2 regions of the Tissierella sp. MB52-C2 genome follow, and region 2 is predicted to be linked to the other one. Evidence: a T-box and tRNA genes for the amino acid it is inferred to sense, from the RefSeq annotation. Region 2 holds a T-box; the other holds one or more tRNA genes.

Region 1 (12,585 bases), 240 kb from region 2:
TCTGTTGAGAATGGTCTAAAATAGCCGTTTGGCGTACCCTGAGGGAGTCGAACCCCCGACCTTCTGGTTCGTAGCCAGACACTCTATCCAGCTGAGCTAAGGGTACCTATAAATATAAATGGAGCGGGTGAAGGGAATCGAACCCTCGCAACCAGCTTGGAAGGCTGGGGCTCTACCACTGAGCTACACCCGCATGACAAAAAAGTATTGGAGCGGAAGACGAGATTCGAACTCGCGACCCTCGCCTTGGCAAGGCGATGCTCTACCACTGAGCCACTTCCGCATAATTGTTTTTATAATGGTGGAGGAGACTGGATTCGAACCAGTGAAAGCTTAGCTAACGGATTTACAGTCCGTCCCCTTTAGCCACTTGGGTACTCCTCCTAATTGTAACAGTGCCCTAGGGACTACCATATTTAGAAAGTATTTACTATAAAATAAAATATTTTCTTGGAGCTGGCGAGAGGAATTGAACCCCCAACCTACTGATTACAAGTCAGTTGCTCTGCCGATTGAGCTACGCCAGCAAACATATCATTTCGCAGTCTCGCAACTCAAATCTATTTACTCGTTACACTCCTATAGATTTGGTGCTCGTTGCGTTTGACCTACATCAATTCGCTACGCTTATTGTGTTAGATCATAATGGCGACCTGGAAGGGACTCGAACCCTCGACCTCCAGCGTGACAGGCTGGCATTCTAACCAACTGAACTACCAGGCCATTATTGTTTTGTTTTTTCTTCGCAGTTTCGCAACTCAAATCTATTTACTCATTACACTCCTATAGATTTGGTGCTTATTGCGTTTGACCTACCTACAACTCACTATCGTTCGTTGGGTTAGATCATAATGGTGGGCACAACAGGGCTCGAACCTGTGACCCCCTGCTTGTAAGGCAGGTGCTCTCCCAACTGAGCTATGCGCCCATATTATCTTTGACCTATATTAGATTATAATGGTGACCCCACCGGGATTCGAACCCGGGTTACCGCCGTGAAAGGGCGATGTCTTAACCGCTTGACCATGGGGCCTTACTTGAATTATGGTTGATTCTCACGAACACTACCACTACTGAATTATGTACTCTGAACTAAATTAATGGTTGCGGGAGCCGGATTTGAACCGACGACCTCCGGGTTATGAGCCCGACGAGCTGCCAAACTGCTCCATCCCGCGGCATTTTTATTTAATTCTATTCTTATCGTTGCACCCAACCTATTGAGTTAGGTCATAATGGTGCCGGAGACCGGAATCGAACCGGTACGATCGGTGAGGATCGCAGGATTTTAAGTCCTGTGCGTCTGCCTGTTCCGCCACTCCGGCGTTTTATGTTTCTAATGGCTCTTGGGGTGGGACTCGAACCCACAACCTACCGGTTAACAGCCGGTTGCTCCGCCATTGAGCTACCCAAGATCAGCCCGGCAACTTCCTACTCTCCCAGGTCGTTTCCAACCAAGTACCATCGGCGTTAAGATGCTTAACTTCTGTGTTCGGTATGGGTACAGGTGTGTCCATCTTGCTATCGTCACCAGACGAAAACTATCAATTGCAATATTTTTAGGTCAAGTCCTCGACTTATTAGTATCTCTTAGCTTAAAGTATTACTACTCTTACACCTGAGACCTATCTACCAAGTGGTCTTCTTGGAGTCTTAACTTTTAAAGTGGGAAATCTTATCTTGAGGGGGGCTTCGTGCTTAGATGCCTTCAGCACTTATCCCTTCCAGACATAGCTACTCAGCCGTGCCATTGGCATGACAACTGATACACCAGCGGTCTGTCCATCCCGGTCCTCTCGTACTAAGGACAGCTCCTCTCAAATTTCCTACGCCCACGACGGATAGGGACCGAACTGTCTCACGACGTTCTGAACCCAGCTCGCGTGCCTCTTTAATGGGCGAACAGCCCAACCCTTGGGACCTACTCCAGCCCCAGGATGAGACGAGCCGACATCGAGGTGCCAAACCTCCCCGTCGATGTGGACTCTTGGGGAGATAAGCCTGTTATCCCCGGGGTAGCTTTTATCCGTTGAGCGATGGCCCTTCCACTCGGAACCACCGGATCACTAAGTCCAACTTTCGTTTCTGCTCCACTTGTTGGTGTCGCAGTTAAGCTCCCTTTTGCCTTTACACTCTTCGCACGATTTCCGACCGTGCTGAGGGAACCTTTGAGCGCCTCCGTTACTCTTTAGGAGGCGACCGCCCCAGTCAAACTGCCCAACTGACAGTGTCCCTATACCAGTTTCATGGTATCAGGTTAGAATTTCAGCATTACAAGAGTGGTATCCCAAGGTTGACTCCACCAAAGCTGGCGCCCTGGCTTCAAAGTCTCCCACCTATCCTGTACATGCAATGCCGAAATCCAATGTCAGCCTGCAGTAAAGCTCCACGGGGTCTTTCCGTCCTGTCGCGGGTAATACGCATCTTCACGTATACTACAATTTCACCGGATCCATTGTTGAGACAGTGCCCAAATCGTTACACCTTTCGTGCGGGTCGGAACTTACCCGACAAGGAATTTCGCTACCTTAGGACCGTTATAGTTACGGCCGCCGTTTACTGGGGCTTAAGTTCTAGCCTTCGCTTACGCTAAGCCTTCCCCTTAACCTTCCAGCACCGGGCAGGTGTCAGCACCTATACTTCGTCTTTCGACTTAGCAGATACTTGTGTTTTTGGTAAACAGTCGCTTGGGCCTATTCACTGCGGCCAGGTTTCCCTGGCACCCCTTCTCCCTAAGTTACGGGGCTATTTTGCCGAGTTCCTTAACAATGGTTCTTCCGCTCGTCTTAGGATTCTCTCCTCGCCTACCTGTGTCGGTTTGCGGTACGGGTAGTTACTTGCTCGATAGAAGCTTTTCTTGGCAGTGTGGAGTCAGCTACTTCTCTACTTGTTTTTCGATCCCCATCACATTTCAGAATTATGAGTACGGATTTGCCTATACTCACTTCCTTTATGCTTAGACGTGCTCAACCAACGGCACGCTTAGCCTATCCTCCTGCGTCACTCCATTTCTCAAACGCTTATAACTAGTACAGGAATTTCAACCTGTTGTCCATCGCCTACGCTTTTCAGCCTTGGCTTAGGTCCCGACTTACCCTGAGTGGACGAACCTTCCTCAGGAAACCTTAGGCTTTCGACGGGTGAGATTCTCACTCACCTTTCGCTACTTATGCCAGCATTCTCTCTTGTGTGCAGTCCAGCACTCCTTACGGTATACCTTCTACCCACACACAATGCTCCTCTACCGATTCTTACGAATCCCACAGCTTCGGTACCAGATTTAAGCCCCGGAAATCTTCGGCGCAAGGTCTCTCGACCAGTGAGCTATTACGCACTCTTTAAATGTATGGCTGCTTCTAAGCCAACATCCTGGTTGTCTGTGAAACCTCACATCCTTTACCACTTAATCTGGATTTAGGGACCTTAGCTGGTGATCTGGGCTCTTTCCCTTTCGACTATGAAGCTTATCCCACATAGTCTGACTCCCAAGGTTATGAGTATGGCATTCGGAGTTTGATAGGTTTTGGTAACGCTATGCGCCCCTAGACCATTCAGTGCTCTACCTCCATATCACTTTTCCTTGAGGCTAGCCCTAAAGCTATTTCGAGGAGAACCAGCTATCTCCGAGTTCGATTGGCTTTTCACCCCTATCCACAGGTCATCCCATAGCTTTTAAACGCTAACGGGTTCGAGCCTCCATTGAATTTTACTTCAACTTCACTCTGCCCATGGATAGGTCACCCGGTTTCGGGTCTATGGCAGGGAACTTAGTCGCCCTATTAAGACTTGGTTTCCCTACGGCTCCTGACCTTAAGTCATTAACCTTGCTCACTACCATAACTCGCTGGCCCGTTCTACAAAAAGTACGTGGTTACACGAATAATGTGCTTCCACTGCTTGTAGGCGTAGGGTTTCAGATTCTATTTCACTCCCCTTCCGGGGTTCTTTTCACCTTTCCCTCACGGTACTATTTCTCTATCGGTCACCAAGGAGTATTTAGCCTTGGGAGGTGGTCCTCCCTACTTCCCACAGGATTTCACGTGTCCCGTGGTACTCTGGATACCAGCTGGTAAATTCTTCTTTCATATACCGGACTATCACCGTCTATGGTGGGATTTTCCAATCCTCTTCTATTAGATTTATTATTCCATTATGCTGGTCCTTAACCCCAGATAAATCTGGTTTGGGCTCTTTCCCGTTCGCTCGCCGCTACTTAGGAAATCGATTTTTCTTTCTTCTCCTCAGGGTACTTAGATGTTTCAGTTCCCCTGGTCTTCCTTCATACACCTATGTATTCAGTGTATGATACTTGAGGGTTGCTCAAGTAGGTTTCCCCATTCGGAAATCTCCGGATCACAGTCTATTTGCGACTCCCCGAAGCATATCGGTGCTTATCCCGTCCTTCATCGGCTCTTGGTGCCAAGGCATTCGCCCTACGCCCTTAATAACTTGACCTAAATTACTTATTTATATTGCAATTTGTAGTTTTCAATGTTCAGTGTGAACTAGATTAAACAAGTGTGAGTCCTTTTGAACTCCTTAGAAAGGAGGTGATCCAGCCGCACCTTCCGATACGGCTACCTTGTTACGACTTCACCCTAGTTATTGACCCTACCTTCGACAGCTGCCTCCTTACGGTTAGCTCACTGGCTTCGGGTATTGCCAACTCCCATGGTGTGACGGGCGGTGTGTACAAGACCCGGGAACGCATTCACCGCGACATTCTGATTCACGATTACTAGCAACTCCGACTTCATGCAGGCGAGTTGCAGCCTGCAATCCGAACTGGGATCGGCTTTAAGAGATTTGCATCTTATCGCTAAGTAGCTGCTCGTTGTACCGACCATTGTAGCACGTGTGTAGCCCAGGACATAAAGGGCATGATGATTTGACGTCATCCCCACCTTCCTCCGATTTGTCATCGGCAGTCCCTCTAGAGTGCTCAACTTAATGGTAGCAACTAAAGGCAAGGGTTGCGCTCGTTGCGGGACTTAACCCAACATCTCACGACACGAGCTGACGACAACCATGCACCACCTGTGTCCCCTGTACCCGAAGGTAAAGGTCTATCTCTAGACCGGTCAGGGGCATGTCAAGCCCTGGTAAGGTTCTTCGCGTTGCTTCGAATTAAACCACATGCTCCGCTGCTTGTGCGGGTCCCCGTCAATTCCTTTGAGTTTCATACTTGCGTACGTACTCCCCAGGCGGAGTGCTTAATGCGTTAGCTGCGGCACCGAGGTTTGACCCCCAACACCTAGCACTCATCGTTTACGGCGTGGACTACCAGGGTATCTAATCCTGTTCGCTCCCCACGCTTTCGTGCATCAGCGTCAGTATAAGTCCAGAAAGTCGCCTTCGCCACTGGTATTCCTCCTAATATCTACGCATTTCACCGCTACACTAGGAATTCCACTTTCCTCTCCTTAACTCAAGCCTTCCAGTTTCAAATGCTTACCACGGTTGAGCCGTGATCTTTCACATCTGACTTAAAAGGCCGCCTACGCACCCTTTACGCCCAATAAATCCGGACAACGCTTGCCCCCTACGTATTACCGCGGCTGCTGGCACGTAGTTAGCCGGGGCTTCCTCCTTGGGTACCGTCATTATCGTCCCCAAGGACAGAACTTTACGACCCGAAGGCCTTCATCGTTCACGCGGCGTCGCTGCATCAGAGTTTCCTCCATTGTGCAATATTCCCCACTGCTGCCTCCCGTAGGAGTCTGGACCGTGTCTCAGTTCCAGTGTGGCCGTTCACCCTCTCAGGCCGGCTACCCATCGTGGTCTTGGTGAGCCATTACCTCACCAACTAACTAATGGGACGCGAGACCATCTTTCACCGCTTTACGCTTTGACTATTCCTTCATGTGAAGATTTAGTATCATAAGGTATTAATCCCAGTTTCCCGAGGCTATCCCTTTGTGAAAGGCAGGTTTCTCACGCGTTACTCACCCGTCCGCCGCTAAGATAATCAAAGTTTCATTCCGAAGAAATCGACTTTGAAAACTTCGCTCGACTTGCATGTGTTAGGCACGCCGCCAGCGTTCGTCCTGAGCCAGGATCAAACTCTCATTTAAAAGTTTGATTCAGCTCAATTTGCTGACTGTTGTTTCATGTGTTACTTTTTTATAATTCAAAGTTTCTCACACTGTTTAGTTTTCTAGGTTCTTGTCGTCTCTCTCGAGGCGACTTACTTAGTATAGCAAATTTTTCGTTTGCTGTCAACTGTTTTTCAAAACTTTTTATTTTTACCAAAACTGGAAATTTTAAAGAGTTTCGCTGCTGACAATATATAACTATACACGCTTTGTATTGTTTTGTCAACGGTTATTTTATTTTTTCTTTATTTTTTCTTTTTTTATATAAAAAAGTCTGGTATTTACTAGGTTAGCCACATTAGTTTAATGATTAATGTTTAGATTGTAGTTCTTTCATATTTCTAATAAAATAATGGTGGATTTATATCTATTATTTGCTACAATATAGTTAGAATAATAATATATAAGGGGTGATTAAGTGGATTTTAGACAATTAGAAACCTTCGTAGAAGTTGCAAGATTAAAAAGCTTTTCAAAAGCAGCTGAAAAGCTTTATATTACACAACCTACTGTAACCAACCACATTCAAAATTTAGAAAAAGAGCTTGGAACACTGCTAATAAATAGATTTGGAAAGAAGTTAACTCTTACAGATGCAGGTAATTTATTATACAAGTATGCAATAAATATATTAAACTCCTGTGAAATGGCAAAATTTGATTTGGCCTCTTATCAAGGTAAAATACAGGGACATCTTCATATATATTCTAGTTCTGTTCCTAGAAAGTATTTGCTTCCTACTATAATTAAAAACTTTTTAAATTCTTATCCTGATGTTTCCTTTACTATAGGAGACAAAGACTCCCAAGAAGTAGTAAAAGGAATATTAGATGGTGAAACTGACTTTGGGATTTTAGGGGCTATGCACTCCTCAAACAATCTAAGATATATCGATTTAATGGAAGATAGATTAGTTGTAATCACTCCTAACTCTTCTAAATTTCCAGAGGATAACTTTTCTTCTATTAAAAAGGATATTTTATTTAATGAAAATATAATTCTAAGAGAAGAAGGATCTGGTACTAGAAAATTAGTTGAAAATGCACTTCAAAAATCTAAAGTTTCTCTAAACAAGTTAAATGTAGTTGCATATGTAGAGGATACCGAAGCCGTTATAGAATTAGTATCTCTTGGTGTAGGAATTAGTTTTTTATCAGAAAAAGCCATACAATCTAGTTTAAGCCTCAATAAGTATAAAGCTTTCTATATTGATGATTTAGATTTCACTCGAAAATTTTATTTTGCTTTTCATAAAAACAGACAATTATCACCACTGAGCGAAGCTTTCAAAAACTATATCTTAGACTTTGCAAAAGACCAGACTAATTAGTCTGGTCTTTTATAGTTTCTTTATATTATTTTTATATGCAAATATTGCTGCCTGGACCCTATCATTTATATCAAGCTTTTTAAAAATATTAGATATGTGGTTCTTCACTGTTTTTTCACTAATATATAAGTTTTCGGCAATATCTTTATTATTTAATCCCTCTGCTATTAATATAAGAACCTCATATTCCCTTTTTGTTAATGATTTGATCTTATTAATATTAGCATCAGAGTACTCTTCATAGTTAGAAAATTCTTTGACCAAATTAGCTACACTGGGTTGAATGTATTTTTGCCCTTTGGCTACATTTTGAATCCCTTTAATTAGACTATCTGCACTTAAGTCCTTTAGCATATACCCATCTGCCCCTAACTTCAAGGTCTTTAATATATACTCCCTATCCTCATGAATTGTAAGAATAATTATCTTCGTTTTTATTCCCATGTCCTTAATTCTCTTTAAGGTTTCTATTCCATTTAACTTAGGCATATTTATATCTAACAATATTATATCTGGCTCTAATTCTTCAGCCATAGAAAAAGCCTCTTCCCCATTACAAGCTTGTCCAACTACAACTATATTATCTTCTAATTCTAGTATTTGTCTTATCCCTTCTCTTATTAATTGGTGATCATCTGCAATTACTACCCTAATAACTTTATCCTTCATTAATTATTCCTCCTCATCTACTAAAGGCATAGATAGACTTATTTTAGTACCTACATTCGAAGAGGATGTTATATTGAATTTACCATTCAGTAATTCAACTCTTTCTCTTATACTCATTAATCCAAATCCACTAGATATTGAATTACATCCTTTTTTGTAGTCATCTGGATTAAATCCTACACCATTATCTATAATCAATAAATTAATTTTATTCAATGTTTTCTCAATTATAATAGTTGCGGACTGTGCCTGTGAGTGTTTTTGAATATTACTTAAAGCCTCTTGAATTATTCTAAAAATAGCTACTTGAACAGCAGAATCTAAATCATCAAATTTACCATAAGGTTTAAAAGCAACCTTAATTTCCGTTTCTTCTTGAAAAATAGATATATATCTCTCTAATGTAGGAATAAGTCCTAGGTCATCTAAGGACATAGGTCTTAAATCATATATTATTCTTCTAACTTCTTTTAAAGTTAATCTAATAATCCCCTTTAAATTGTTAAGTTCATCTTTTGCCCTTTCTTGATTCATATCTAATAGCTTTTCACATAGTTCTGCCTTCACTATGACATTTGCTAAAGATTGGGCTGGTCCGTCATGAATGTCCCTAGCTACTTTCTGCCTTTCTTCTTCCTGTGCTTCAATAATTTTTATTCCTAAATAATGTTTTTTACTTAACTCATCTACAGTGTCTGAAATATTATTTGCATTCCCCATTAGATATTCTGTAGCAACAGCTATTTGCTTATTAACATTTTCAGCCTTCTTATATACTTTATAAGAGTTTTTTAGACGAAGTTCTAAATCTATTCTTTTTTCTACTAAATTCTTTTCTTCTTCTCTTTTTAGCAGAAGATCCACTCTAATAGCATTAGCTAAATCATAAGCTTCTCTGATTTCATCTTCATTAAACAGGTTAAAGTTTTTACTTTTATTTAGTAAATTTCTTCTACTCCTTTTATCTAAATCCTCTAACTTTTCTACTTGCTCAATGATTTCTATCATTTTTGTCTGAACACTTTTAAGCTCATCTTCTAGTTTTCTACATTCTGTCCTAGCATAATCTACAATCTCAAATATTTCATCTTTACTTCCCTGTATAGAATTAATTGTAGTTTCAAGTATTTCATTTAACCTTTTAATGCCTATTGAGTCTGATTTCATAATTGTTAAACCTCTAGACTTTGTATCTCTTCAATCTCATCTTCAGTTAAAATTTTCTTAAGATCAATTAAAATTAATAGTCTCTTTTCATCTAATTTTCCTACTCCTGTAATATATTTCTTATCAATACCACTGATAAATGCTGGCGCAGGATCTATTTGTTCTTCATCTAATCGTAAAGTTTGAGATGCTTCATCTACTATAAAACCAATTTCCCTATCATCTAAGTTAATTACAATAATTCTAGTATCCTTTGTTACTTCGAATTCTCCTAATAATAATCTCTTTTTCAAATTAACAATAGGTATAACATTTCCCCTATAGTTTACAACCCCTTCAATGAAAGATGGTGTATTAGGAAGAGAAATAGATTCTTCATAGACAATGATTTCCTTTACATTCATTATATCAATTCCAAACTCTCCCTTTCCTAATTTAAAAACCACGTATTGATTTTCAGCCATTATATTTACCTCCTTAGTTTTTAAGTTATTACCTCTATTTAAATATAAAATATTACTTATGTAGCTTTGTATAAACTTTCTTTTCTAGTAATACTGCATATTTCTTATTTAATAATTTAGCCTCTTCGAAATAAAGATTGATATTAGATTTCGAACTTATAATTTGTCCAAAGATAATCACTTCTAATGAATTCCTAACTTTATTTACCACAAAACTTTCATCTGTATTCCAGCCATTATTTATAGAATCCACTATGATAATACTTAAGGCCTCTAAAACCTTATTATTATCGTATTCCTTCTTTATCAGAGAGTCCATATTAATATAAGTATCAGAATAATAATTTCCATATTCCCTTGCCTCTTTAAGTATAAACCTAGTATACCCTATTAAGCAGTGAGAGCCAATACATTTTCCACACTTGCCTTCTCCTAAACATACACTGTCTAGAGTTTCTTTAAGAGCCTGTGTTTGATTGTATAATTTAGAGGCCGCCTCAACCATAGGAGATTTTTCCTTTTTCTTTCTATTATTGATTAGCTTTTTCATTAAACTTACTTCAATTATTGATATTATTAATAAGTATAATACAATATTAAGAATATTTATATAGTCTTTTGGGATTGTATTTAATAATTTTAAGCTTCCAAAAAAAATAAATACTATAGATGAAGTAACTTTAATGGCAACTTCAGGTATCTTTTCTCCAATTTTAGACCCTATAAATATTCCAAATCCAGAAGTGGCAACCATTCCTAAAGTTGTGCCTATTAATATAAATATAGGATAACTAGCTTCTGTAGATAAAGTCATAGCTGTTAATTGTGTTTTATCGCCTAACTCTCCCACAAAAAAAGCTATCGCTACTGTTATAATAGGACTAAAAGCTTTCTTATTATTTGTTTCGTCCAGTTCTTCATCTTTTAAAGCCATTATACCAAAAATAACAAACATAATTCCAGCAATCATTTGAATTAAATTCATTGGGACAACTGTAGAAATAAATCTACCCAATAATATTGCAATCCCATGATTAAGAACAACTCCTAATATTACTCCTAATATTACCTCTTTTACTTTATATTGAGTTGCAAAGGTCATAGCTATTATTTGAGTCTTATCTCCCATTTCAGCTGCAAAAATTAATAGAAAAGCCCTAATAAGTTCTTTAAGCATTTAGTTTTCTTCCTTTCATAATGAAAAAACTTTTAGCTTGATAGCACTTCTAACAAGCTAAAAGTTAATTTATTTAATTTAAATATGATTTAAACTTTTACTTTTCTTTACTATATACTATTTCACCTTTTTTAATTACTTTCTCCACATGGTTTATACCAAAATGATATAAAATATATTCTAGATTTGGAGAATCAAATATTACTAAATCACCTTGCTTGCCTAGGTCCAAACTTCCTATTTTTTCCTCTAACCCCAATGAAGCTGCCCCATTTATCGTTACTGCTGTAATTATTTCTTCTGGAGTCAGTTTCATAATTAAAGCTCCAAAACTCATAATTAGTTGTATATTTTCCGTCGGACAACTTCCTGGATTGTAGTCAGTAGATAATGATACAGGGACACCTTCTTCTATCATTTTCCTTGCTGGAGCAAAGTTTCCAGTTTGTAAGTTAAAACTAGTTCCTGGTAATAAGTTAGCTATTACACCTTTTCTAGCCATTTTCTTAATTCCATTATCACTGGCAGCTATTAAATGATCTGCAGAAATACATCCTATTTCAGCTGCCAATTCAGCTCCCCCTAATGGTTTTATCTCATCAGCATGAAGTTTAAGCCCCATTCCATATTCTCTAGCTGCAAGTAAAATTTTCCTAGATTGATCTATGGTAAATACTCCTTCTTCACAGAACACATCACAAAATCTTGCCAAATCCATTTCAGCTATCCTAGGAATCATGTCATTTATAATAATATCTACAAATTCATCGGAATTTTCTTTATAAGAACTAGGAATAGCATGGGCACCCATAAATGTAGATATAATATCTACTGGATGATCTTCATTTAGTTTTTTTGCTACTTCTAGCTGTTTTATTTCAGTTTCAAAATCCTCTATACCGTATCCACTTTTTGCCTCAACTGTAGTTACTCCAAAGGATAACATAGTATTTAAACTTTTCTTAGCCTGATTATATAATTCTTCAAAACTTGCTTTTCTAGTTGCCTTAACTGTAGAATGAATTCCTCCACCTGATTCCAATATATCTAAATAAGGTACTCCCTTTAACTTCATGGCCAATTCATTTTCCCTAGAACCACCATGTACTAAGTGAGTATGAGAATCTACTAATCCTGGAGTTACAGTTTTTCCAGTTCCATCTAAAACAATCGTGTTCTCATCTATATTAATATTAGATGGCAGTTCTCCTTCTCCTACATAAAGTATTGTATCATTATCTAAGGCTATTATACCATTTTTAATAACTCCAATATCTTTTAATTCTTCTTTAGATCTAGGTTTATTTTCACCTTTTAATGTTATTAAATTGTCTATATTTTTTATAACTAAAGTGGCTTTCATTTTATCACCTATTCCATCATTCTTTTTTCTAAGATTTGACTATGATCAAAGTTTTCTACTCTCAAATAGTAGTCTGCTACATCAACCATTGCTGCCATAGGAACTAATCCTATTATTTCACTACCTATGACATTTACCCCATATCTTTTAGCTTCTCTTTCTATAACATCAAAGACCCTAAATAATGGAGTTCTCGTATAATCTACCATATTCATAGTTACTTGAACTATGTTTCTCTCCTTAATCTCTATCCCTAAGGCCTTACAATACTTAAACCCACCACCACTTGATCTAATAGATTTAGCAATATTCTTAGCTAT
Region 2 (12,585 bases):
CTTCAAAATTCATCTTTAAGAACATATAAACTAATACGATTTGGAGAAAATCCTGAATATATAGTAGACTTTATAGAAACTCCACAGATAGATGCTCCTTATGGTGCCAGAGGAATAGCTGAACATGGGACTATTGGGATTCCTGCTGCCTTTGCCAATGCCATATCTTTAGCAGTAGGAGCTGACTTTGATACACTGCCAATTTCTAATGAAGTAATATGGAAAACTAAAACTGGAGGTAAATATGATAGCCTTTGATTTTGAATATTATAAACCTGATACAGTTGAAGATGCTATAAAACTATATAATGAGCTTAATTCAAGTGGCAAAAAGCCTATATATTATGGCGGTGGAACAGAATTTATATCCATGGCAAGAATGAATAATAGATATACTGAAGCAGTGATAGATATAAAAGGAATTCCGGAATGTAATATACATGAAATAAAAAATAATAAGCTTATAATGGGTTCAGCTATAACTCTGACCCAAATTTCCGAAGCAAACTATTTTCCTCTCTTAGGATATATAGTTAGAAGAATCGCAGACCATACCATACAAGATAAAATTACATTAGGAGGCAACTTAATTGGTACAATTATATATAGAGAATCTACTTTAGCCCTTCTTTTATCCAATAGTGATATTGTACTTCAAGGTAACAACGGTAAAAGAACAGTCTCAATATCTGATATATATGATAAGAAGATATGTATTGGAGAAGATGAAATATTGGTTCAGGTAATAGTAGATGAAAAATTTCTTAATCTTCCATATCGCCATGTAAAAAGAACGAAGCATGAAAAAATAGATTATCCTTTAATTACAATGGCAGCAGTCAAAAACGATGATAAGATTTTAATAGCCTTTAGTGGTTTATGTCAATATCCTTTTAGGTCTTTAGGTATTGAGAAAATATTAAATAACTCCTCGTTATCTAAAGACGAAAGAATAAAAAAGATAATTGAAAACATTCCAGATGAAATATTAAATGATGTTGGTGGTTCTTCAGAATATAGAAAATTTATACTACATGATATTTTATCTAGAGTCTTTGATAAATTCCAGGAGGTAAGTTAAATGCTTCAAATACTAAATCCTACTGTAATAACTTTAAATATTAATGGAGAAAATAGAGATGTGATGGTAAAACCTTCCCATACGTTATTATATACCTTGAGAAATGAACTTGGCTTAACAGGTGCAAAGCCAGGATGCGAAAATGGGGATTGCGGTGCCTGTACAGTTTTAGTAGATGATTGGCCTATAAAATCTTGCCTTATGCTTACTGTGGAAGCCATTGGGAAAAAGGTATTAACAGTAGAAGGACTAAAAAATGCTCCAATTCAAAAAGCTTTCGTTGAAAACTTTGGATTTCAATGTGGTTATTGTACATCAGGATTTTTAATGGTATGTCATTCCCTATCTAAAATTCGCCCTAGTGCAGAAGATGCAGAAATTCAAGATTGGCTACAATCAAATCTATGTAGGTGTACAGGATATGAAGAAATAGAAGATGCTGTAAAATCTATTTTAGTTAAGGATATTTAAAAATACTAGATGTTATGTTCATCTAGTATTTTTTCTACATTTATATTGAAATAATCCAATGTCATATTCTCAATTCTCTAATGCTTATATTTATAGATATACCTTTAAGCACAATTAGGCTTACCCTTTAAAGTAAGCCTAATTATATTAAGCTAATATTCTAACTTATAAACAATCTCACCTTCAACAATTCTACCATCTGGTGTAAATCCCATGCTTTCATACATTGATTTTGCCCATTGGTTTTCAGGTTCAAAACTGATATAAATAACACGATGTTCCTTATCTTCTTTAATTCTATTTATAAGTAATTCCATTGCCTGTCGTCCATATCCCTTTGATTGATATTTGGTATCTATCATAACTCTATAGATCCAGTACTCATTATCAATACTGTCCATACAATACATAAGAAATCCTATGGGAGTTTCATCCATATATATGGCAAGCGGGATACATTCTGGCTGTACTTTAGACTGAGCGATTGAAAAAGTATTAGATGCCACAAATTCCTCTTGTTCTTTTGTTACCTTAAGCTTTATAATTTCCCAAAAATTTTCTGAGTCAACATCTATTAGTTTTAACATACTACTATCTCCTTTTTAGGTGATAGGTCTTAAAAAGCTATACTCAGTTCACATGGTCAATTGAAAAGAGTATAATTTATAAAACAATCACCTCATAATTTTTTTCTATAATTTTGATTATCATAAAATCGCCTCCTTTCGTAATATTAACCAATATTTTCATAATAACAAAAACTGTATTTACAGTCAATTGTTAACTAACAATTCAATTTTAAAAAATATTTTTTAAGATAATTCATCAAAAATCCATTAACTGATTTAATCACTCTGGCCTAATTTATTTAACTCTTCCTCTATTATCTTTTTATCTAGTCTTTCAAATAAAATATCAAATTGTTCTACTTTATTTCCCACTTCTATATTTACATATTCCCAGATATCTGAATCACAATTTAACCAGTGTTTAACCTTAATTGATGAAAAGGGTAAAAATGGATGGAGTAAGTTAGCTATATTTGCTATGGCTACTAAACAATTATAAATAGTATTGATACATTGGGTTTTATCTGTATTGATTGTAATCCAAGGAGCTGTCTCATCAAAATATTTATTTATACTTCTAATAAAATCAAATATTTTCTCCACTGATGTTTTTAGGCTTCCACTTTCTATAAGGACTCCAATTTCTTTATACAAAATATCAATATCTGATCTTATTTTAGAGTCTAACTCTCCCTTTGGTATTTCACTATTAAAGTATTTTTCTACAAATACTAAGGTTCTATTTACTAGGTTACCATATATGCCTAATAATTCTCCATTATTCTTATTAACAAATTCTCTCCACGAAAAATCTGTATCTCTTTTTTCAGGGCCATTTACTATAAAGAAATACCTCAATGAATCAATATTGTATTTTTCAATAATATCTGAAATCCATACTGCCCAATTATTGCTGGTGGATATTTTCTTTCCTTCTAGATTAACATACTCACTTGAAATTATATTGTTTGGAAATTTATCTATCTCAGCACCGCTTAACAGTGATGGTAAAATTATTGTATGGAAGGGAATATTATCTTTCCCATGAACATAATAGGATATGGTTTTACTATCCCAAAATTCTTCCCAGTTCCTATGATTTTCTAATCCCCATTTTTTACTTATAGTTAAATAACCTAATATTGCATCTACCCATACATATACTTTTTTATCCTCATGGTCTTTAATCGGTATATCTATACCCCATGGAAGTTCCCTTGATATTGCCCTGTCTTGTAATCCTTCATTTAAATACCTCTCTGTATTATTAACTGCATTTATTCTCCAATCTTTCCTATTTTTATTTAGATTATCTCTTATTTCACTTTCAAAGTTTGATAGCCTAAAGAATAATTGTTTTACATTTTTAATTATTGGCTCATTTCCACAAAGTTTGCATTTTCTATCCTCAAGTTCAAGTGACTCTAAAATAGTGGAACAAGCATCACATTGATCACCTCTAGCAATACTTTTACATACTGGGCAAATACCCTCAACAAATCTATCAGCCAGAAATTGGGAACACTTTTCACAAAATAGCTGTTCTACTTCTTTTTCATATATTAAATCATTATCATATAATATGCTGATAATAGTTTGGACCTCTTTCTTATGATATTCATCATCAGTTCTAGAATATATATCATAAGAAAACCCTAGCCTATCAAAACAATATTTGAATTCATTATGGTATCTATCAGTAATTTCTTTGGGAGATATATTTTCTTTTTTAGCTCTGATGGATATTGGCGTACCATGGCAATCACTTCCTGATACATACAATACTTTTTCACCTTTGGCTCTAAAATACCTTGCTATAACGTCTCCTGGTAATAATGCTGCTATATGTCCTATATGCAATGATCCATTGGCATATGGCCATGCTCCTCCTATAAAAATGCTCATAATTTTCCCTCCTATTATTCTTAATAAATACAAAAAACTCCCGAACCTAAGAAATATTCCTAGGAACGAGAGTCTAACTTCGCGTTACCATCCTAATTTACTTATACCTCACGATATAAGCCTCATCAAGTACATCACAAATAACATGATTATACCTTATCACTATAACGGGTGAACCCGTTGCAGCCTAAATCTTACGATCTCGGTGCACAACTCCAAGGCCATTTTCACTTTAATATTCTTTGCTCCCTCTCACCAACTAGGAGTTCTCTGTAAAAGTATTCTTAAAGTTACTTTCCTTTTCTTTGTATTTCAATTATTATGTGTATTATATTCTATATTATAATTAAAGTAAATATAATTTATTCATTTTCTAACCTTATCATAATCTTCACACCGTTTAAAATAAAATAATCATACCACTTTGAGGATAATAATTCTACATCTTTTAGATTTGTTACCTCTATCCATGTGGAAATTAATTCCAATATGTGCTATTATAGAATATGAAAATAATACATGACAGAGTAGATAACAAGCGTTAAGTGTTTGAGAATGGAACGTTGTCTCAAGACGAAAAGCCATGCTTGCGGTTTGTTATTGCGTTCACTGCCATAGGACTTCTTTCTTATGTGCAGGTCATAAAAGAAAGGAGTTTTTTTAATGGTTAAAAAAAGTATATTCACAACAAAGAAAATCGCTTATGCAGCTATTTTTATAGCAATATCTGTAGCGATTAACACCATGAGAATCGGAAGTATTAGCTTTGGAGGATTTCCAATAATATTTTCAGGATATGTTCTTGGACCTTTAATGGGATTTATAGTTGGAGCATTAGCAGATGTAGTAGGTTTTTTAATTAGACCATCTGCTACAGGAGGATTTAATCCACTGTTTGTTTTAACCTCTGCTTTAACTGGGGCAATCCCAATAATTATAACAAGATTACTAGGAGATAAATATCCAAACTATAAATTATGGAAAATCTTTCTTGGAATTTTTATTGGACAAACTATAACTTCTGTAGTAATGGTACCTATATTTATATCCTTAATTACTGGTAAAAACACTGTATGGTATTATATTTACAAAGCAGCTGCAAAGCAAATAGTTTCAATCCCTATATATGCCATACTATTAAAAGCAATAAACGATACGATAACAAAGCATTTTGATTTTAGATAATAATATATAGAATTACGAAAATAAATTCTCTTCTCTGGCAAGGATCAAAGTTATCTTAAAACCAGAAAGGGACTAAAAAATATTCCAATCCAAAAAGCCTTCGTTGAAAACTTTAGATTTCAATGTGATTATTGTACATCAGGATTTTTAAAAGAGCCGCTCAAAAGTGATGAAACAAACCACTTTTGAGCGGCTCTTTTTTAGAGAGATTTTCTTAATTAACTGCTATTTAACTTTAACTGATGAAAAAGGTAAAAATGGATGAAGTAAATTAGCTATATTTACTATAGCTACTAGACAATTATAAATGGTAGTAGATCAAATCTATTTAATTTCTATCCCATCTTCCATAGATAGAATATTGGAAATAATAGCTGTACCTTTTACAACTTTTTCCTCTACTTTAGGCGCCATTGAAGGATTAGATAGATATTTTTTTCCATCAAATTTCATTCTGGCATAAGAAAATTCTGTCCCTCCACCTGATACCTGCATTATAATATCATTCCAACCATTTGTTTTATCTTCACTTATTATAATTGGATTTCTTGCTAATGTGAATTTAGATATTACTTCATAACTTTCTTCCTCAATTATTAAAGCTGTAGACCCACCTGAACCTGATACAGATTGTCCTAATAAGTAAACGAAGATTTCTTTTTTGCCATCTCCATTAAGATCAATATAATTATAAGAATATGCAACCTTTCCATCTTGATTTTTATCATACTCTAAATAATCAATAATAGCTTTTTCTAATTTTTCATTTCTTTCGGTTTCAGAAGATTTATATTTAATACCTGAAAAATCTATTGTATTTGATTTAAGTTCTATTATCTCATCTTCATTTATTATTTGATTCATCCTATCCATCAAATCCTCTGTAATTTTATTACCATTTTTAGCTATCTCTTCTGTATAAGTCTTCAGAATATCATGTAAAACTAAATGCTCATAATCTGTCATTGATTTCTCATAACTTTTAAGTGTCTCAGGATTTACCTTATGACTTACAAGATCATGGGTTGAAAAAATATATCCTCTCAAGTACCATTCATGCATCTGATTTACTTCAGGTAAATATTTTGAATATGGATACATTAATCTAAATTCTTCCATAACTGCAATTCTTGAAGCCATTTCATCTAATGGTATTTTAACATACTCTTCAGAAAGTCCTGGCTTATTAGATTCTGCTGCAAATATCTTTAAATAATCACTAATCTCACTACTTACAGAGTCACTAAAATTTAAAAACTTCTCGTAATCTATAACAAAATAGTAACTTCCCTCGGCTGTAGCTACTTTTAATCCCATACTATTGGCATTTAGAAGTAATTTTTTCAAATCTTTTTCCTTTGAAAAAGTAGAAGTATTTTTAATAATATTTACATCATTTAAATCAGTAGCTTTCAATTTATATTTTTTCATGATGCCTTGATTTTCAAACATTTTATATTTTTCCTGATATTTATTGAAGGTAGTATTCATTGAACTAAGCTCTTCATTTAAAGCTGACAAATATGTCCTAACCCCTTCACTATTATCTCTTATAGAAAGTTTATCTTTATTTTTATTTAAATAATCAAATACTTTTGATAAATTCCCTTTATTTATAAATTCATTATAACTAGATACTATTTTTTTATCTGTTTTTCCTTCTTTAGATTCTCCCACCTTCTCATATTTCACAAAATTAACTCCATCTTTTCCATCCCATTTATACCATATATTAATCTTTTCTGAGCCGACAGAACTACTATCGGCAGATTCAGGATCAATTCCTTGTATGGAAAATTCAAGTATTCCATCTTTATCAATATCTTTTATCTCCCCATTTGGATATACTGATAAAAGATTTGCTTTTTTAGGACTTATTCTATTAACTAATTTATCTTTCTCAAGAGTAAAAAGGTAAAATTGTCCTGAATGGGCCCCTACATTGGAATTTATAAAAATCGCATTTTTTCCTGTTTTTCCTTCTCCTATAATTATATTTTCAACTCCATTGTCATAATTCATAGAAACTCTATCTATTTCCTTATACTCACCATCTTTATATTTATATATTACTAATGTACCTTCATCATCCATGTTGCTGAAATTTCTTTGTTCATACACTATAATTTCAGGAATGTTATCTCCATCTAAATTCCCTATATTAAAATGTTTACCTATTTTTCTACTATCGTCTTTACTATGTTTTGTCAATAGGCTCGTTCCTAACTTATTTGCCAATTCAATATACTTGGAATCTTTCATATAGTCATAATTATTATCATTTTTATTAATAATTGCAGATATTGAATTTTGTAATCTGTCACTTGCTTTAGTCTGTTCTGCCATAGCTGTAATTCCACTCAAATATCCCAGTGATGCTTGTGGTAGTGGTGCAATAGCTATAGTAAAACCTAATGTAACTGAAGCAATTCTTCTTATTTTTTGTCTCATTTTTTATTCTCCTTTTTTTATTGAATTAACTTTATTATATAACTAAGAAGTCTGGGAGTATTTACAAAAAAATTACATAATAATTACATAATAGAATCAAATTAAATAGATACTCTTTTTATCTCTCATTTTATTTTTAGATTATAATTATTTTCCCTCAATATTTCTTTGAAACAATGTCCATGTGGTGACAAAATAACATCCAAATAATATCATTAGGATAAATCCTGTAACGACCATATTCTGTAATAGAGTCTTCATTCCTACATAAGCAGACAATTCTGCTGATGTGCTGAGGATAAAGTAATATATCATCACCCCGCCACATAATAATCCAACTAAAAGAGGAAGTCCAAACCAAATGCCCATCTGTTTTAAAATGATGTTATCAATTCTTCTTTTAGATACCCCTAATTTATCTATGACTTGAAATCGATATTTAAAATCCGATGAATCATCCAGTTGTTGTAGCGATAGTACTGTAAAGCACATAATGAGAAGGACTACTCCTAAGTAGATAAGAATCAAGCGAATCATTAGGGCTCCAGAAATACTCTCGTTTCGCTGTAACGTTTTTGTTCGAATCTCTGTTTGATTCATAGTAATTGAATCAGGTTGTTCCATAGTGCTAAGAAGATAATTTTCAAGTTCCGTTGCAATAGAAAATGGAAGCGATTCTTCTGTGATTCCATAATAATTCAGATTGGCAGTCAGTAAATTTTCGCAGATCTCATCTGGCAATATATAAATTACATCTGTATAAGAATTATAGAGGGACTCTCCTAAGTTCTCATGTAGTGGAGGATATTTGCTCTGAGTTAGAGTATTTCCATCTACTTGTATGGTAGGATGAGTTATCATAAATTCTTTTATTTCATCTTCTGTAGCAATAGCTTGCCATTGTATGGCAAATGTCTTTGGTTCTAAAGTGATGGGACTTGCTCCAACCATGGAGCGAAGATGGTTATAGTCCGATAGGGAAATTCCAAGAACTGGAAAATCTACTTTATATCGTCTATGAAAGTCATCTTTATCTAAAAAGTAAGTCTCCACTTTTACTCTGTCTTTAAAAGTATATCCTTTTTGTTTTAAAAATTCATTTACAAACCCATAATCCGTCTTTGGTAGATTATCTATTGTTTCAATATCGTTGTATACAGTAAAAACTTGCACATCAAATATAGCTCTCTTGTCCAAATATCCCAGAGACCAATCTGACATCATAGGACCAACCATAAGTGCAATAAGTGAGAACATCAAGGTACAAGTAAGTATAGCCATAGTTTTAGAATTAGTTCTTAGTTTTGCTCCAATCTGTCCCAACAAGAATAGATTTTCACCTTTGAATTTAATCTTACAGGATTTTTCTTTAAACAAAGACAATCCATCTGAGATACAATAAAACAACCCAAAGATAAAAAACAATATAAAAACAATGGTCAATAACACATAGCTATTTTTTACATCATTGCTAAAATTTAAATGGTTGCCTAAAGTACCTGCTGAAAAAAAGATAATTACCAAACTCCAAATCACAGATCCCATAATAAAAATCGGATATTGTGTTTTTCCTTTTTTAAATAGTCGAAGAATACCATATGAGACAGACCAAATGATAAAAATACTGGGTGCAATTATATTACCATAGAAAGTCATCCTTATCCAAAGTCCTAAGCGGTGATCATAATACTTTAATAAATCAACTGCTCTAGATACCATAAAAGCCGAAATAAAAGTGGCCAATAGGATGAGAAAAGGCATCATTTTATCTTTTCTAAAATCAGATTCCAATTGTTTGTCTGCATGAAGCATATCGATGATTTTGATTTTCCGAATAGTTCTTATATTAAAAAAACCAATAATACAGAAAGTCAGTAGGAAGAATCCAAAAGTAATACAAACCGTATCTGGATACAAAGCAAAAGTCAGTTTATATCCTGTATCAAAATAGTTCATAATAATAGATGTCATAAATTGAGATAATACAATTCCCAGTACAATTCCAAATAGTATAGATAGAATTCCCATAGCCAAAGTTTCTAGAAAAAATAAATAGGCTGTGGTTTTCTGTTCCATTCCCAAAGTGGTTTGAATGGCAAATTCTTTTTGTTTTCTTCGTATCATATATCTATTTACATATTTTATGAGGAACAAAAGTACTAGAGTAATAAAAATTACTGGAGATTTCATATTATTCTTGAGCTGTTCCAAACTAAATTCTATGGGAATATTCATTTTATAATAAGAACTGGAGATTGATAAAAAAGCATAGAACAATCCTACACATAATGTCAAAGTCACCAAATATATGAGATAGTCCTTTGCAGAACGCTTAATATTTCTAAATACTAGTCTAGCGTACATTAGTAAGGTCACCTCCCAAAATTGCCAGTACATTTAATATTTCTCCAAAAAATTCTTTTCTTGTCTTAGAACCTCGTCGAATTTCATTGAAGATTTTTCCATCCTTTAAAAAGAGAATCCGTTTGGCATAGCTAGCTGAAAAAGAATCGTGAGTGACCATAAGGATTGTGACCTTTAACTGCTCATTCATTCCAACCATAGTCTCTAGAAGCATTTGAGAAGATTTAGAATCTAATGCTCCTGTAGGTTCATCTGCCAATATAAGTTTTGGATTGTTAATCATAGCTCTAGCACAAGCACATCTCTGTTTTTGTCCACCTGATACTTGTATTGGATACTTAGACAAAATGTCTACAATATTTAATTGTTCTGCCATCTTCATGACTCTGCTTTCAATTTCGTTAATAGGAGTACGATTAATAGTAAGGGCAAGGGCAATATTTTCTTCAATAGTTAAAGTATCTAGGAGGTTGAAATCTTGGAAAATAAATCCTAGATTTTCACGTCTAAATTTTGCGATATTCTTCTCAGATATTTCTGTAATATCCTTTCCTTCTAGAATGATATGTCCAGCTGTAACTGTATCAATTGTAGATATGCAGTTTAGCAAAGTAGTTTTTCCACTTCCACTGGCTCCCATGATTCCAAGAAATTCGCCTTCTTCTACGGACAATGAGATGTCATCCAGCGCTTTTGTAATGGTATCCTTTGTTCCATAATATTTTTCTACATGTTCAATTTTTAATATCTCTTTCATTTTCTTCACCTCATCTTAGATAATATCTAAATCAAAAGAAATTTGATATGAGATTGGCTTACGAAATTCTTACAAAAATGAAAGAAATGGAATACTATTCTTCTTCCATTTCCATAAAGTCACCTATAGGAAAGATTAATTCTACTTCTGTAAAATCTCCTTTTTTTGAAGAAACATTTATTTCAAGACCTAATTGTTCACAGAGTCGTTTACACAAATAAAGGCCAATTCCAGTAGATTTATTGAACTTTCTTCCATTCTCTCCTGTAAATCCCTTGTCAAAAATACGAGAAATATCTTCTTCGCTAATGCCAATTCCATCATCTGTAACAGAAAGAGTGATTCCATTTCGAATTTTCTTAGTATTAAACTGAAGGGATGTTGCCTGATATTTTACTGCATTTACAATAAGCTGATTCAAAATAAACAAAATCCATTTCTCATCTGTAAATACCAAATGTGGGCAGTCTATAGTGATTGAGACTTGTTGATTCAAAAGAAGTCGCTTATTTCCTCTAAGTGCATCTGCCACTACTTCTTCAAGACAGATTTCCTGAACTATATAATCCTTTTCTGCGGTTTCACTCCTTGCATAAAAAAGTGCTTGTTCCACATAATCTTCCATTCGTTCCAGTTCCTCTAAAAATTTTTGTGAAGTGCTAGATTTATTATTATCACAAATCAACTTCATAGCTGCCAGTGGTGTTTTAATCTCATGAACCCATTGCTCTACAAACTCTTTATATTCTTTTCGTTCACTTTGAATTCTAGTAATTTTTTCTATCATTGACTTGTTAGAAAGTCGGAGAACTCTTTGATAAATAATATCTTCAACTGTCTGTGGTTTATCTATTAGTTCTATAATAAGGTATCTTTCTTCTAAGCTTTCACAAGTGTAAAGAAGCTGTTCTAAAAATTTTCTGCGTCTGTAATATTGTGAAAATAAGGAAAGAATCATCATAATAATCCAAACAAAAATGATAAGAAAAATATCTGAAGCGTTATTTCCTATGGCAAGAAGATAAAGTGATAGTAACACCATCATTAGGATATTGACTATAATAATTAGAACTTTATCTTTTAAGTAAGTAATAAATTTCATATCATATATCCCTGCCCATGTTTGGTTTGAATAAAATCATGGACTCCCAATTCCTTTAATTTGTTACGAATACGAGTGATATTAACACTTAATGTATTGTCATCAATAAAGATAGAGTTGTCCCAAAGGTCATCCATTATTTCTCTACGTGATACAATGGTTCCTTTATTCTTGAACAAAAGATATAAAATCTTCAATTCATTTTTTGTCAACTCCACTGTATTATTACTATATTCTGCAATGCTAGATTCTATATAAAGTCGTACACCTTTATGAATAAGTTTTTGTTCCAATCCTTCACCATAAATACGAGTTAAGACTCTCCCCATACGTGCCAAAAGGATAGAAATATTAAAGGGTTTAGTTATAAAATCATCTGCACCTAAAGTAATTCCTTGTAATTCATCCATAACAGTATCTTTACTAGTGACAAAAATAATGGGAACTTTAGTCAAAGTGCGAATCTGAAGACAGAGCTGAAATCCATCCTGTTCGGGCAAATTTATGTCAAGCAGAATTAAATGTGGATTTTCTTTTTGAATAATGGGAACAATTTGAGAGAAATTTGTTGGCAAACAGACTTCATATCCATTGTTTTGAAGGAGTATACTCAACTCCTCACGAATAGTTTTATCATCATCAACGATTGCAATTTTATACATGGGATATACCCCCCTTTTACTTAACATTCATTTTATCC

What was found. The T-box of region 2 lies ahead of metG (methionine--tRNA ligase). A T-box ahead of a tRNA ligase gene usually reads a tRNA of that ligase, here a tRNA-Met.
Region 1: it has a tRNA-Met gene. The T-box ahead of metG (methionine--tRNA ligase) is inferred to sense a tRNA for this amino acid. The anticodon was not compared.

Annotation. Positions count from the first base shown of each region.
Region 1 is NZ_CP133261.1:1,841,080-1,853,664, forward strand. It holds tRNA gene RBU61_RS09260 (tRNA-Arg) at 30-106, opposite strand; tRNA gene RBU61_RS09265 (tRNA-Gly) at 120-193, opposite strand; tRNA gene RBU61_RS09270 (tRNA-Gly) at 209-283, opposite strand; tRNA gene RBU61_RS09275 (tRNA-Tyr) at 300-384, opposite strand; tRNA gene RBU61_RS09280 (tRNA-Thr) at 452-527, opposite strand; tRNA gene RBU61_RS09285 (tRNA-Asp) at 647-723, opposite strand; tRNA gene RBU61_RS09290 (tRNA-Val) at 853-928, opposite strand; tRNA gene RBU61_RS09295 (tRNA-Glu) at 959-1,033, opposite strand; tRNA gene RBU61_RS09300 (tRNA-Met) at 1,102-1,178, opposite strand; tRNA gene RBU61_RS09305 (tRNA-Leu) at 1,237-1,325, opposite strand; tRNA gene RBU61_RS09310 (tRNA-Asn) at 1,341-1,415, opposite strand; rRNA gene rrf (5S ribosomal RNA) at 1,419-1,535, opposite strand; rRNA gene RBU61_RS09320 (23S ribosomal RNA) at 1,561-4,455, opposite strand; rRNA gene RBU61_RS09325 (16S ribosomal RNA) at 4,544-6,074, opposite strand; gene RBU61_RS09330 (selenium metabolism-associated LysR family transcriptional regulator) at 6,514-7,425, shown strand; gene RBU61_RS09335 (response regulator transcription factor) at 7,435-8,094, opposite strand; gene RBU61_RS09340 (sensor histidine kinase) at 8,098-9,261, opposite strand; gene RBU61_RS09345 (chemotaxis protein CheW) at 9,267-9,725, opposite strand; gene RBU61_RS09350 (TMEM165/GDT1 family protein) at 9,778-10,902, opposite strand; gene hutI (imidazolonepropionase) at 11,000-12,265, opposite strand; gene ftcD (glutamate formimidoyltransferase) at 12,274-12,585, opposite strand, start outside.
Region 2 is NZ_CP133261.1:2,082,346-2,094,930, forward strand. It holds gene RBU61_RS10465 (xanthine dehydrogenase family protein molybdopterin-binding subunit) at 1-258, shown strand, start outside; gene RBU61_RS10470 (FAD binding domain-containing protein) at 245-1,081, shown strand; gene RBU61_RS10475 (2Fe-2S iron-sulfur cluster-binding protein) at 1,082-1,552, shown strand; gene RBU61_RS10480 (GNAT family N-acetyltransferase) at 1,705-2,139, opposite strand; gene metG (methionine--tRNA ligase) at 2,398-4,026, opposite strand; T-box leader at 4,085-4,341, opposite strand; THF riboswitch at 4,548-4,640, shown strand; gene RBU61_RS10490 (folate family ECF transporter S component) at 4,690-5,211, shown strand; gene RBU61_RS10495 (hypothetical protein) at 5,536-7,662, opposite strand; gene RBU61_RS10500 (FtsX-like permease family protein) at 7,810-10,026, opposite strand; gene RBU61_RS10505 (ABC transporter ATP-binding protein) at 10,016-10,783, opposite strand; gene RBU61_RS10510 (sensor histidine kinase) at 10,878-11,885, opposite strand; gene RBU61_RS10515 (response regulator transcription factor) at 11,882-12,547, opposite strand.